2 linked regions of the Mesorhizobium onobrychidis genome follow. The protein of the gene in region 2 interacts with the protein of the main gene of each other region in a pairwise test. Links are inferred from orthologs where the notes say so. Each region holds a gene or a part of one and is shown on either strand. Other genes may lie near its edges.

What was found.
Region 1: the proteins of IHQ72_RS15580 (region 2) and IHQ72_RS14030 interact in binary tests that used the Escherichia coli proteins (3 or more experiments, as listed by UniProt). The link is inferred for Mesorhizobium onobrychidis from one-to-one orthologs.

The regions. Positions count from the first base shown.
Region 1 is NZ_CP062229.1:2,814,114-2,819,546, forward strand. The notes cover bases 2,533-5,403. They hold IHQ72_RS14030 (DeoR/GlpR family DNA-binding transcription regulator), read left to right. Parts: upstream 2,533-3,522; coding sequence 3,523-4,284; downstream 4,285-5,403. Other genes in these bases: IHQ72_RS14025 (dipeptide ABC transporter ATP-binding protein), read left to right, coding at 2,533-3,474; IHQ72_RS14035 (Zn-dependent hydrolase), read left to right, coding at 4,277-5,403. In the rest of the region: IHQ72_RS14015 (ABC transporter permease), read left to right, coding at 1-728; IHQ72_RS14020 (ABC transporter permease), read left to right, coding at 728-1,654; more of IHQ72_RS14025, read left to right, coding at 1,651-2,532; more of IHQ72_RS14035, read left to right, coding at 5,404-5,433.
Region 2 is NZ_CP062229.1:3,127,353-3,135,319, reverse strand. The notes cover bases 2,119-5,013. They hold IHQ72_RS15580 (bifunctional alpha/beta hydrolase/class I SAM-dependent methyltransferase), read left to right. Parts: upstream 2,119-2,622; coding sequence 2,623-4,404; downstream 4,405-5,013. Other genes in these bases: IHQ72_RS15575 (phosphatase PAP2/dual specificity phosphatase family protein), read left to right, coding at 4,407-5,013; IHQ72_RS15585 (CDP-alcohol phosphatidyltransferase family protein), read left to right, coding at 2,119-2,598. In the rest of the region: IHQ72_RS15595 (sugar ABC transporter substrate-binding protein), read right to left, coding at 1-541; IHQ72_RS15590 (sugar phosphate isomerase/epimerase family protein), read right to left, coding at 583-1,572; more of IHQ72_RS15585, read left to right, coding at 1,996-2,118; more of IHQ72_RS15575, read left to right, coding at 5,014-5,765; IHQ72_RS15570 (hypothetical protein), read left to right, coding at 5,762-6,190; IHQ72_RS15565 (lysophospholipid acyltransferase family protein), read left to right, coding at 6,199-6,963; IHQ72_RS15560 (phosphatidate cytidylyltransferase), read left to right, coding at 6,976-7,908.

The DNA of each region.
Region 1 (5,433 bases), 310 kb from region 2 along the record:
GGCCGGCCAGCGGCGCTTCGACCGGCGGATCTAGTTTCGGGGATGCCACGCGCGGCGAGCGCGCCGACGTGCTCACCCTTATCGGCGAGACCCTGCCGATGACGCTGCAACTCGCCTTTCTGGCGATCGTGTTCGCGATGCTCTTTTCGTTCCTGGTCGGCATCCCGGCCGGATTGTCTCCTGGACGATGGCCGGACAGGGTCGCTTTTTACGTGTCGTCGATCTTTATACCCCTGCCGGGTTTTTGGCTCGGCATCGTGCTTGCGCTGCTGCTGTCCGTGAAGCTCGGCTGGCTGCCGGCGATCGGCTACAAGGGCTTTGCCTACACTATCCTGCCGGCAATCGTGCTGGCTGTCGAACTTTCGCCGGTTCTTATCCGGACGCTGACCGGCTCGATTTCCTCGGCAATGATGATGCCGTTCATTGCAGTCGGCCGCGTGCGCGGGCTCAGCCAGCGTCGGATCATCTTCGCGCATGCGCTGCGCAACGCCTCGGTTCCGCTGCTCAATCTCCTCGGCATCCAGATCAGCGGCCTGCTCGGCGGCGTGCTCGTCATCGAATTCATCTTCGACTATCCCGGACTGGGCCTTCTGACCATCAACGCCGTGCTGCAGCGCGACTTTCCGCTGATTCAGGGCATCGCGATCGTCACCAGCGCCATCTTCGTCCTGATCAACATCGCGGTCGATCTGATCGCGACCCTGATCGATCCGAGACTGGAATACTGATGAACGTCGTAGAAACCAGCCTGAGACTGAAAGCGACGGCGCCGGAAGCGCAGCGCGGCGCTTCGCTGTCCCGGCGGATATGGAAGGCGGCGCTCGCGTCGAACGAGTTCCGGGTCGGCCTCGTGATCTTCGCCGTACTGGGTCTCGCGGCGCTGCTCTACCCGGCCTTGAGCGGCATCGACCCCACCAAGATGAACGTCGCCGGCCGTTTGCAGGCGCCGCCCTTCCTTGGCGACAAATGGAACTGGGCTGCACCGCTCGGCACCGATCAGATCGGTCGCGACATGCTCGTGCGCAGTCTGGTGGGATTGCGCTATTCCCTGCTGATCGGCCTGTCCACCGTGGTGGTGATGCTGATCATCGGCTGCTCGCTCGGCACGCTCGCCGGCTACTATGGCGGCAGGATCGACATGGTGATCATGCGGATCACCGACGCGCAGCTCTCCATCCCAATGATCATCCTCGCGATCACCGTTCTGGGGGTATCGCGGCCGACGATTCCGGCGATCATCCTGGTCCTCGGCCTTTCGAGCTGGCCGGTCTATGCCCGCGTCACGCGCAGCGTCGTGATGACCGAACGCAAGAGCGAATATGTGCGTGCCGCCCAGGTCAGCGGCGCTTCGGATTTTCGCATCATGATCTGGCTGCTCGCGCCGCTGGTGCTGCCGCCGATCATCTTCGTGTCGGTGCTCGACGTAGCGCGCATGATGATCTTCGAGTCGATCCTCGGCTTCATCGGCCTCGGCGTGCAGCCTCCGACGCCGACCTTCGGCAACATCATCGCCGATGGCAGGAAATACCTGCTCAATGCATGGTGGATCGCCACCATGCCGGGGGTGTTCCTGTGCCTTACCCTGACCAGCATCAACCTCATGGGCGCCTCGCTCGAGCGGGCCCGCAACCGGATCTACGGAGGCGTGTCGTGAACAGCAGCCCGGTCCTGTCGGTTAAAAATCTCGGCGTGGAAGTGGGTACGGGCGCGGGCGCCCGGCCGGTCGTCTCCGATGTGAGTTTCGATCTCGCCCCGCGTGAAATCGTCGGCATCATCGGGGCCAGCGGTTCGGGCAAGACCGTTCTGGCACGAGCCCTGGTCAACTGGATCGACCCGCCGCTGCGCATCTCGTCCGGCTCGGTCGAGTACAAGTCGCAGAACATCCTCGACCTGGCCGACGGACGGATGCGCCTGCTGCGCAGGGAGATCGCCTATGTCGGTGCCAATCCCATGGGAGCGCTGGATCCCACTTTGCCGGTCGGCCGCCAGATCGTCGAGAAGCTCAGCGCCGTAGTGCCCGGCATCGATTCCTCGGAGGCCCGCAAGCGGGTCATCGACCTTCTTGGAGCGGTACGCATTCCCTCGCCACGATTGCGTTTCGACGAGTACCCCTCGCAATTCAGCGGCGGCATGATGCAGCGCGCACTGATCGTCGACGCTTTGATCAGCAATCCTGCTTTCCTCGTTGCCGACAACGTCACCCAGCCGCTCGACGTGACAGTCGCGGCGCAGGTCCTGCGTCTGATGCGCGAGTTGACGGAGCGTTTCGACACCGCGGTGGTGTTCGTTTCCTCTTCGCTGCCGATGGTCAAGGAAGCAGCCGATCAGGTTCTGGTGCTGTCCGAAGGCAGGATCGTTGAGCGCAACACCCCGCAGCGGCTCATCGACGCGCCGCAGCATCCCTATACGCTGCAGTTGATCAGCCAGATACCGAAAATCTGGACGAGCGAAGCGGTCGCGGTTCCACGTACACCGAACGCGGCCAGGCCAACGATCAGCATACGTGACGCTACCCGCACCTACCGTGTCCGCAGACGGGGAACCTTCGCGGCCCACAGCGAGGTCCGCGCCGTGCGCAACGTCACCTTCGACGTCATGCCGGGTGAGAATTTCGGCGTGGTCGGCGAGTCCGGCTGCGGCAAGTCCACCCTGATGCGGCTTCTCAGCCGCCTGGAGTTTCCGGACAGCGGCAGCGTCATCTGCGATGGCCAGGATCTCTCGAAACTGAGGGGCAAGACGCTGCTGAAGTTCCGGCGCGATTTTCAGCTGGTGCTGCAGGATCCGTTCAACTCGCTGCCGCCGCGGACATCGATCGGCGCGATCCTGGAGGATCCGCTGCGTGTGCACGGCATGCGCAATGCGAAGGAGATACGCGAACGCGTCCTGGCGGTCATGGCCGAGGTCGAGCTTCCCGCGAACCTCTACGATGAGTTGCCGCTTGGGCTCAGCGCCGGCCAACGCCAACGCGTCAATGTCGCCCGCGCCATGGTGCTCGAGCCAAAAGTGCTCATCATGGACGAGACGCTGTCGTCGCTTGATCAGACCGAGCAGTTCCGCTTGCTGGCACTGTTCGAAAAACTGCAGGCCCAGCACGGCCTGACCTACGTGTTCATTTCGCATGACCTTGCAATGGTCCGCCGCGTCTGCAACCGGGTTGCCGTGATGTATCTCGGCGAGGTGGTCGAGATCGCCCACAATGAGCGTCTTTTCTTCGATCCCGGGCATCCGTACACGAAGGCGCTGTTGAGCGCGGTTCCGACACTGGAGGAGCGCCGCTACAAGCCGGAGGACTGCCTGCTCGAAGGCGAGCCGCCGAGCCCGATCGACCTGCCGCCGGGTTGCAGTTTCGCCAGCCGCTGTCCGCATGCCTTCGACAGGTGCCATGCCGAGAGCCCGACGCTGACGGCGCGAAATCACCGCGAGTTGGCGGCCTGCTTCCTCGTTGAAAGACAGGGGGCCCGCGCCGCCGCATGATGAACAAGAAAAAACGGGGAGGAACATACCGATGGAAGCGAAATCCGCATGAGCGATCCTGAAGATCGCTTGCAACACGCACTTGCCGAACTCGAGAAGCACGGGCGCGTATCGGTGCAGGCACTCGCCGAGCATTTCCATGTCAGCCGGGAAACGGTGCGTCGCGACCTGAAGCGACTGGAACTCGAGGGGCACCTGCGATGCATCTATGGCGGTGGCGTCAAGCCGCGCCCGGACGCCGACGAGCCCATCGCCGACCGGATGCGGCTGAATGCGCGCGAGAAGGCGCGCATCGCCGAATGCGCGGCGACCCTGCTCAGGGACCATATCAAGATCTTCGTCGACACGGGCACGACGACGCTGGCCTTCGCCAAGCATCTGAGGAACTGGCCTGATATCACCGTCTACACCAACTCGCTCGACATCGTCGCGCTGCTCGCCGATGCCGGACATCCCAATCTCGTGGCGGTCGGCGGCGACGTCAGGGCGAGCTACCGGGCCTTCATGGGTCAGGATCCGGTCGATCTCGTCACGCGGCACCTGTTCGACATCGCCTTCGTCAGCATTGCAACCGTCGACAGCAGGTTCGGCTTCATGGACCTCGGACAGGACGAGGCGAACATTCGCCGTGCGCTGCGAAAGCACTCCAAACAGTGCGTCATGCTGGCGGACAGCAGCAAGTTCGGCCGGCAGGGCTCCATCTGTACATACGAATTCCGGGACGTCGACATCCTGATCACCGACGCTCCGCTCAAGGCGGACTTCGCCGCGCAAATGGATCAGGCACAGGTAAAGGTGCTCTATGCTTGAAATTCGCAAGGACCCGTCGGCCTTCCCCGGCATCGACGCCGAAGCCCTCCATCGGATGATGGATGAGGTTTCCGCCTTCGGCGGTGGTCCGGACGGCTCGATGATGCGACTGACCCTGTCCCGCGAGGATGGACTGGCACGCGACTGGTTGGCTGCATGGTTTGCGCAGGAAGGTCTGCGCCTTGAGGTCGACGCGATCGGCAACATGTACGGATTTCTCAACTGGGCCGGCAAGGATGCGCCCTGCATCATGTGCGGGTCGCATCTCGACAGTCAGCCGAATGGTGGCCGTTTCGACGGCGCCTATGGGGTGATCGCCGCCTGCAGCGCGATAGAGGCGATCCGGCGCCGGGTGGCCGAAACCGGCATCACTCCGAAATGCAACTTCGTCATCGTCAACTGGACCAACGAGGAAGGTGCGCGATTCCAGCCGAGCCTGCTTGGCAGCAGCGTCAATTCCGGCGAGATCGACCTGGATTTCGCGCTCGCGCGCCGGGACGGCTCCGGCGTGTCGGTGGCCGAGGCGCTGTCGGAAATTGGCTATGCGGGCAAGGCCGCTGGCGTGGTGCCGGACGCCCTGATCGAGATCCACATCGAGGGTTCGGCCCACCTCGAGAAGGCCGGCCTGCGGATCGGGGCATTCACTCGTTTCTGGGGTGCCGTCAAATATCGCCTCGCCTATCTCGGTCGGCAGGCCCACACCGGCCCGACTCCGATGGCCGAGCGGCAGGACGCGCTGCTCGCTGCCGCCATTCTGATCGCCGAACTCAGGGACATGGCCGACAAGGCCGGCCAGGATCTGCACACCTCGGCGGCGCGGTTGGAAGTCCATCCGAATTCGCCGAACGTGGTGCCGGCAGAGGCGGTGATGTTCATCGAACTGCGGTCGGGAAGCGCCGAGCTTCTGGCGTCGGCCGAAGCGGAACTGAAGGAGAAGATCGCAGCCTGCGCTGCGCGCGCACGCGTGTCATTCGAAGTCCGATCCATAGACCGGAGGCGGGCGGGAGAATTCGACGCCGGGCTGATCGATCTGGCCGAACAGACCGCCAAATCGCTCGGGCAAACCGTGCTGCGGCTCGATACGATCGGTGGGCACGACGCCGTCAGCATGTCGGCGGTGACGCCGGCGATCGTCATCGGGGTGCCGAG
Region 2 (7,967 bases):
CCTTGCCGCCATCCGGCCGGTTCTTGATGAACCATTTGGCGACGCGCACGCCATTGTCGCGCTGGACATTGCCGACATAGTGCTCGGCCTGCGGGATGACCGCGTCATTTACGTTGACCACCGGCACGTTGGCGGCCTTGGCCTGTTCCATGATCGGCTGCAGGTTGGAGTCGGTCTGCGGCGAGACGAGCAGCACATTGTAGCCTTGCGTGACCAGGCCTTCGGCGATGGTGAGCTGGCCGAGCTGGTCACCCTCACTCTGCGCCGCCTGGTAGACGACCGGGACAGCGACGCGGTCGCCGAACGACTTGTAGCCCTCACCCAGCGAGCGCCAGTATTCGTTGGTCAGCGTCTTGGAGACGGCGCCTGCCTTGGTGCCGTCGGGCAGCTTGGGGAACGCCCCGAACTTGGCCTCGAGCTGCGACCAGTCGATGCGATCCTTCTCCGTGTCGGAATTGAGCGGCGCGAGGTCCGCCGAAAATGCCGAACCGATGGACAGCGCCATCAGGGTAGCGGCAGCGGTGGCAAGCAGAAATTTCATGGTCTTTCCTCCCTTGTTGAAAAACGGTGACGGCGCCGGCGTCAGCTGTCCGGCCCGAGCATGGCTTCCTGAATGATGGCTTGCGATGCCACCGCGTCCTGACGGTCGACGGCGGTGGACAGGCGGTTGTCCTTTTCCAGCCGCTCGACGACGCGCAGCATGCGCTTGACGGTGGCGATGTTGACTTCGCATTCGTGGACAGGATCGAGCCCGGTCATGTCGGGGAACGTGTCGAAGTAGATGGCGCCGGCATAGCCGTCGCGGCGGATCTGCCTGAGCAGTTCGATCGTCTGCAGCGTGTGCACGGCGCCGACCATCAGGCCGTCGTCGCGCTTGGCGTAGCCGTCGTTGAGATGCACGCCGAGCAGCTTGCTGTGGCGCGCCACGAGTGCTGCGGCGAAAGCCGGCTGCTCGTCGGCATAGAGCACATGGGCGAAATCAAGCGTCACGCCGAGATTGGGCAGTCCGATCTCGCGGATCGCCAGCAATGTCGTCGCCGCGTCAGGCATCAGGCTGTAGGAGCGCGGCTCGTTGGGCTTGTATTCCAGGCTGATCTGGCAATCGGGGTCATGCGCTGCAACTTCACGAATTCCATCGATCTCGTGTTGCCAGAGCGCCGCATAATCGGCCTGGAAGGCATAGTCGAAGCCATCCTGCCCGAGCCACAGCGTCATCAGATTGGTGCCGGCCTCACGCGCGGCGTCGATGCCCGCCTTGGTCAGGTCGATGGCTTCGCGGCGAACTGCGGGATCCGGATTGGTGAAGGCGCCGAGCTTGAAGGCCGGATTGGAATAGTAGCGCATGGCGAAGCCATTGACGGAAAGCCCGAGATCGCCGAGCTTTCGCGCCATTTCCGCAGGTTTTTCATCGACATGGTCGGGAAAGTTGAGATCGAGGTCGGTCAGCCCCGCAACCTTCGCCGCACGCGCCGCCATCTGCAGCATGGACGGCTTGCCGACGAGATCCGGCCATTCGGCCTGTGGCCGCGAGGCAAAGGAATTCAGGCGAGTGGCGAAACGATTGGTTGTCATAGATGACCCTTTTGTCGACATAACTTCACATATTTTTGAATATTTGTAAAGTCCTCATTTGAAGGTGAACCATGCCCACCAAACGGCGGGGGCTGTTTCGACCCGGATGATGGTGGCCGCGGTGCGCGCATCGGAGGGGTATGTCGGGAAGGAAAGGCGGACTGCCGACGGGTAATTTTCGGCCCGCGTCCACGCAGTTCGAAGCGGAGTTGTTACCGTTTTCGCGAAAACGGTAACAACGCACCTGCAGCAAAGTCCCCACACATATCAGGCGCTCTATTCCGAGCTCGCACAGCGGTCGCTTGTTGCCTCGTCCAGCGCTGCTAATCGTAACCATGTACAACCGCTCGTCGCCCTTGCGTCTTGCGCGCCAATTGACCATCCTCGCAGAGGTTAGTTGCACCGCGGCCGGGGGGTTCGCACATGCCGACGCTTTATGCGCTGAAACCGGCCTTCCAGGCGAAGCTGCGGCCGCTTGCCGACCGGCTGGCCGGGGCCGGCGTCACCGCCAACCAGATCACGCTGCTGGCCGCCGCCCTGTCGGTTGCCACCGGCGTTGTGGTCGCGGCCCTTGCCGGCCATCGCGCGGTCTTCCTGCTGATGCCGGTGGTGCTGTTTGCGCGCATGGCGCTGAACGCCATCGACGGGATGCTTGCGCGGGAACATGGCCAGGCCTCCAAGCTCGGCATGTATCTCAACGAACTCTGCGACGTCGTTTCCGACCTGGCGCTGATCCTGGCCTTTGCCGCTCTCTTCCCTGCCTGGGGCGTCGTCGCCTTTGCCGTCACAGCAGTGCTTGTGGAATTCGCCGGCGTGCTCGGCATCGCGGCGGGCACGGGGCGCAATTATGCCGGGCCGTTCGGCAAGAGCGACCGGGCGCTGGCGCTCGGCTTCATCGCCTTTCTCATCGCCTGCGGCCTGTGGGTGGACGCGATCACGCCGTTTGTGTTTCCGGCAATGGCTACACTCTCGCTGGTGACCGCCATCAACCGGATACGCAGCGGGCTTAACGGGAGCGGTGACTGAAATTCCGGTCGCCAGGGGAACAACATGCTTCATGAACCAACGATTACCGCTTCCGCAAGTGAGCAGCGGGTGGCGCAGGAGCGCACCTTCCGCACGCATGACGGCACCGAGATATTCTACCGCTATTGGCCCGCGGTCGGGAACCCCGCCAAGGGCGCGGTTGTGCTGTTCCACCGTGGCCACGAGCATGGCGGCCGCATGGCGCATCTGGTCGATGAACTCGACATGCCCGGCCATGCCTTCTACGCCTGGGACGCGCGCGGCAATGGCCGCTCGGCCGGCGAGCGCGGCTATGCGCCGTCCTTTGCAGCACTTGTGCGCGACATCGATTGTTTCGTGCGCGAGATCGGCAGAGACGGGTTCGGCCAACGCGACATCGCGTTGATCGCGCAATCCTTCGGCGCCGTGCTCGCCGCCGCCTGGGTGCATGATTATGCACCGCAGATTCGCGCTTTGGTGCTGGCCTCGCCGGCCTTTTCGGTCAAGCTCTATGTGCCCTTCGCCAAGCAAGGCATTGCGCTGTGGCAGAAGATCAAGGGCCGCTTCTTCGTCAATTCCTACGTCAAGGCCAAGTTCCTGACGCATGACCCCGAGCGCATCGCCTCCTTCGAGGCCGATCCGCTGATCACGCGGCCGATCGCCTCCAACATCCTGGTCGAGCTCTACGACCACGCCGCGCGTATCGTCGCCGACGCCCGCGCCATCACCGTGCCGACGCAATTGCTGATCTCCGGCAGCGACTGGGTGGTGCGGCATGGACCGCAGCACGAGTTCTTCGTCAATCTCGCCAGCCCGGCCAAGGAGCGGCATGTGCTGCCCGGCTTCTTCCACGACACGCTCGGCGAACGCGACCGCGGCAAGGCACTCGACCTGATCAAGCCGTTCCTCGAAAGACAGTTCGCGACGCCGGAGAAGCCGGTCGACCTGACCACGGCCGACCGCGCTGGCTACACACGCGACGAGGCCGACCGGCTCGCCTCGCCGCTCGCCCTGCTGTCACCGAAAGGCCTCTACTGGGCAATGAGCCGCGCCTCGATCCGCATGGGCGCGTGGCTGTCGTCAGGCATGAAGACGGGGATTGCCACCGGCTTCGATTCCGGCTCGACTCTCGACTACGTCTATGAGAACGAGGCGCGGGGCGCCGGTCCGCTCGGCCGCGTGATCGATCGCACCTTTCTCGACGCCATCGGCTGGCGCGGCATTCGCCAGCGCAAGCTGCATCTGGAAGAGCTGATCGGCGGCGCCGCTGAGACGCTGAAGACCGCCGGCCGACCGGTCCATATCGTCGATATCGCCGCCGGCCACGGCCGCTACGTGCTCGACGCCGTCGCCAAATGCACTGAGCCGCCGGCCAGCGTGCGGCTGCAGGATTTCTCCGAGCTCAACGTTTCGCTCGGCTGCAAGCTGATCGCCGAACGGCACCTGCCGACCAGCATCTCGTTCCACCAGGCCGACGCCTTCGACGCCAAGATGCTTGCCGGGCTGGAGCCGGCGCCGGACCTCGCCATCGTCTCCGGGCTTTACGAATTGTTTGCCGACAACGCCATGATCGCCCGCTCGCTCGGCGGGCTGGCCAAGGCGATGCAGCCAGGCAGCCTGCTTCTCTACACCAACCAGCCCTGGCATCCGCAGCTCGAAATGATCGCGCGCAGCCTGACCTCGCATCGCGGCGGCCAGGCCTGGGTGATGCGCCGGCGCACGCAAGGCGAGATGGACCAGCTGGTGGCGGCGGCCGGCTTCGAGAAGCTCGACCAGCGCATCGACCGGTGGGGCATCTTCACCGTCTCGGTCGCGCGGCGCGTCTGAGCATGGTCTTGCCTGCCCTTGGCCTTGGCCCTGCCCCTGCCGCTGCCCCTGCCCCTTCCGCCTCTGCACGCGAGCCGTACGCCGGCATCGTGCTGCGGGCGGCCCTGTGGCTCGCATTCCTGGCGCCGTTCTTCTACGCGACCTACGGCTTCGCCAACTGGCTGGCGTCGCAGCGCGACGATGTCGGCAGCATCGTCTTTGCCTGGGAGCGCGGCATCCCGTTCATAGCCTGGACGATCGTGCCCTATTGGTCGATCAATCTGTTCTACGGCCTGTCGCTGCTCTTGAACGATACCAAGCGCGGCGTCGACCGTCTTGCCGGCCGCTATCTGACGGCGCAAATCGTCGCCGTCGCCTGCTTCATCCTGTTCCCGCTGACGGCGACCTTCATGCGGCCGCAGACATCAGGCCTGCCAGGCTTCATGTTTGCGGTGCTCGGCGGCTTCGACAAGCCGTTCAACCAGGCGCCGTCGCTGCACATCGCGCTGCTGGTCATCATCTGGGATCATTGGCGCTGTCGGCTCAAAGGCATGGCCGCCACCGTCTGGCATGCCTGGTGTTTCCTGATCGGCGCCTCGGTGCTGACGACCTGGCAGCACCATGTCATCGACATCCCGACCGGCGCTTTGCTCGGCTTTTTCGCCCTGTGGCTGTTTCCGCGCGACGGCGAATTGCCGTTCGCCGGCTTTCAGCTAACCGCCGACGCCAGGGCCAGGCGGCTGGCGCTGTTCTACGCGCTTGGCACAGCCCTTGTGCTGGCCGGCGCCGTTGCCGGCGCCTTCGTCTCGGCGCTGTGGCTGATCCTGTTGTGGCCGGCGCTGGCGCTGGCCATCGTCGCCTTCGCCTATGCCGGGGCCGGCGCCAAAGTGTTCCAGAAGACGGCCGACGGCAGCGTCTCGCTGGCCAGCCGTGTCTTGCTGCTGCCCTACCGGCTTGGCGCCAGGATCAATAGATGGGCATGGACGCGCAAGCTGCCGCCGCATGTCGCCATTGCCGACGGCGTCTTCGTCGGCCGCTTTCCCACCGCCGCCGAGGCCGACGCCTTCGGCACGGTGATCGACCTTGCCGGCGAGTTGGAACGGCCACGCGGCGTGACCTGCCGGTGGACGGCTGTCGCCATGGTCGACCTTTTGCCGCCATCGCCAGAGGCGCAAGCGCAAGCGGTGGCGGCGATCGAGGCGGCCCGCGGCCACGGCACGGTGCTGGTCTGCTGCGCGCTCGGCTTCCAGCGCAGCGCCGGCGTCGTCGCCGAATGGCTGGTTGCCAGCGGCCGCTCGCCAACGCCGGCGCAGGCGCATAAACGGCTCGCGGCATCGGGCCGGCCGGTGCATCTTCGGATCGCGGCGGACGAGTCGGCATGAGTGCCCATCGAGACAAAGCCGAGGCCTTCGCCGCCAGCTTGATGACGCAGGCGGTGTGGCCGCTGCTGCTGGTGCTCGCCGCGTTGGTGGCCGCGCCGGTCATTGCCGTGGCGGCGCAGCTGCAGACAACGATGCTGTCGGCGGCGGCCTGGCTGATCGCGGCAGCGAGCGGCGTGGTCACCCTCGCCCTCTCGGCCCTGCTTACCTTCGACGCACTGCTGTTCTGGCTGATGGCGAGCCACATCAGCGAGGCCGCCGGCGGTGCCTCGGTCGACGACGTGCTGGCGCGCATGCGCGTCAAACCGGCCGCTGCCGGCATCCGCTCGCTCGACCGGCGCATCGCGGGCACGCAGCGCCTGCTGATGAAGCAGCGCATCGCGCTCGGCCTGTTCGTGGCGGCATCCCTCGTCGCCTTGTCCTTCTGAGCCGGACGATGAGCAAGCTCGGCACAAAGACCTTCACCCTGCTGCAGACCGTGACCTCGGTCGGCCTGTCGGCGCTTGCCTGGGCGGTAACCGGCGTGCGGCCGATCTGGAACGGCAGCCAGCCGTCGGATCGGCAGCGCATCTACTTCGCCAACCATGCCAGCCATGGCGACTTCATCCTGCTGTCGGCCTGCCTCAGCGAGAAGGAGCGCGCCCGCACCCATGCCGTCGCTGCCGCCGACTATTGGGGAAAATCGCGGCTGCGCCGGTTCATCGCGCAGGACATGCTGTCCTCCGTGCTCATCCACCGGCAGTGGACCGATGAGGCTGAGAATCCGATTTCGATCATGCTGTCGGTGCTCGACGAGGGCCACTCGCTGATCATCTTTCCCGAAGGCACGCGCAACATGACCGACGAGCCGCTGCTGCCGTTCCGCTCCGGCCTCTACAATCTGTCGATGGCACGGCCCGACGTCGAACTCATCCCGTGCTGGATCGAGAACATGTCGCGGGTGCTGCCCAAGGGCCAGTTCGTGCCGGTGCCGCTGCTCTGCCGCGTCGTCTTCGGCGCGCCGATCGCCATTGCGCCGGATGAAGAACGCCGCGCCTTTCTCGACCGCGCCCGCCAAACACTGCTGGCGCTGAATCCCCGCCCGCCAACGCATGATGCGGAAAAGTGGAATCCGGTTTTCCGGAAAACATCATGCGACCAAAAGGGCTTAGAGCATCGTGCAGGATCCGATATCCGGCACGATGCTCGGGGGGACGACTAGAACAACATGCCAATGCACGAAACCCTCATCCTGGTTATCGGCCTCGCTGCAGTGCTGACCACGGCACGCCTGGTCGCCGGCATCCTGTCGTGGCGCGCGCCGAAGCCGCTGTCCTCGACGCTGGTCAACCTCAACCAGCGCATCAACGCCTGGTGGGTGATGGTGGTGGCGATCACCGTCGCCTTCTTCTTCGGCCGCTCCGGCATGACCATCCTGTTCGCGCTGATCTCGTTTGCCGCCTTGCGCGAATTCGTGACGCTGACGCACAGCCGCCGCAGCGACCATTGGGTGCTGCTCGGCATGTTCGGCATCGTCATCCCGTTCCAGTACTGGCTGGTGTGGACCGCCTGGTACGGCCTCTTCACCATTTTCATCCCGGTCTACTGCTTCCTGCTGATGCCGGCGATCACCGCGCTTCATGGCGACACTGAGCGCTTTCTCGAGCGTGTCTCGGCACAGCAATGGGCCGTCATGATCTCAGTCTACTGCGTCAGCCACGTGCCGGCGCTGCTGACGCTCGAAGTGCCCGGCTTCGAAGGCCGCAATCTGTTGCTGATCGCTTTCCTGATCATCACCGTGCAAGGCAGCGACGTGCTGCAATACATTTTCGGCAAGCTGTTCGGCAGGCACCTGATGTCGCCGAAGGTTTCGCCGTCGAAGACCTGGGAAGGGCTGGTCGGCGGGCTGGCGACGTCGAGCCTGCTTGGCGCGCTGCTGTCGTTCCTGACGCCGTTTTCGCCGCTCCAGGCGGCGGGCGTCGCCTTCATCGCCTGCCTGATGGGATTCCTCGGCGGGCTGGTCGCCTCCGCCATCAAGCGCGACCAGGGGGTGAAGGACTGGGGCCATCTGATCGAGGGCCATGGCGGCATGATGGACCGCGCCGACAGCCTGGTATTCGCCGCCCCGGTGTTCTTCCACACGGTGCGCTATTTCTGGACGGTGTGAGGGCGCTCCAGCTGCAAGGGCCGGCACCCCCTAGTCATTAATGCATCGACCTAATTCAG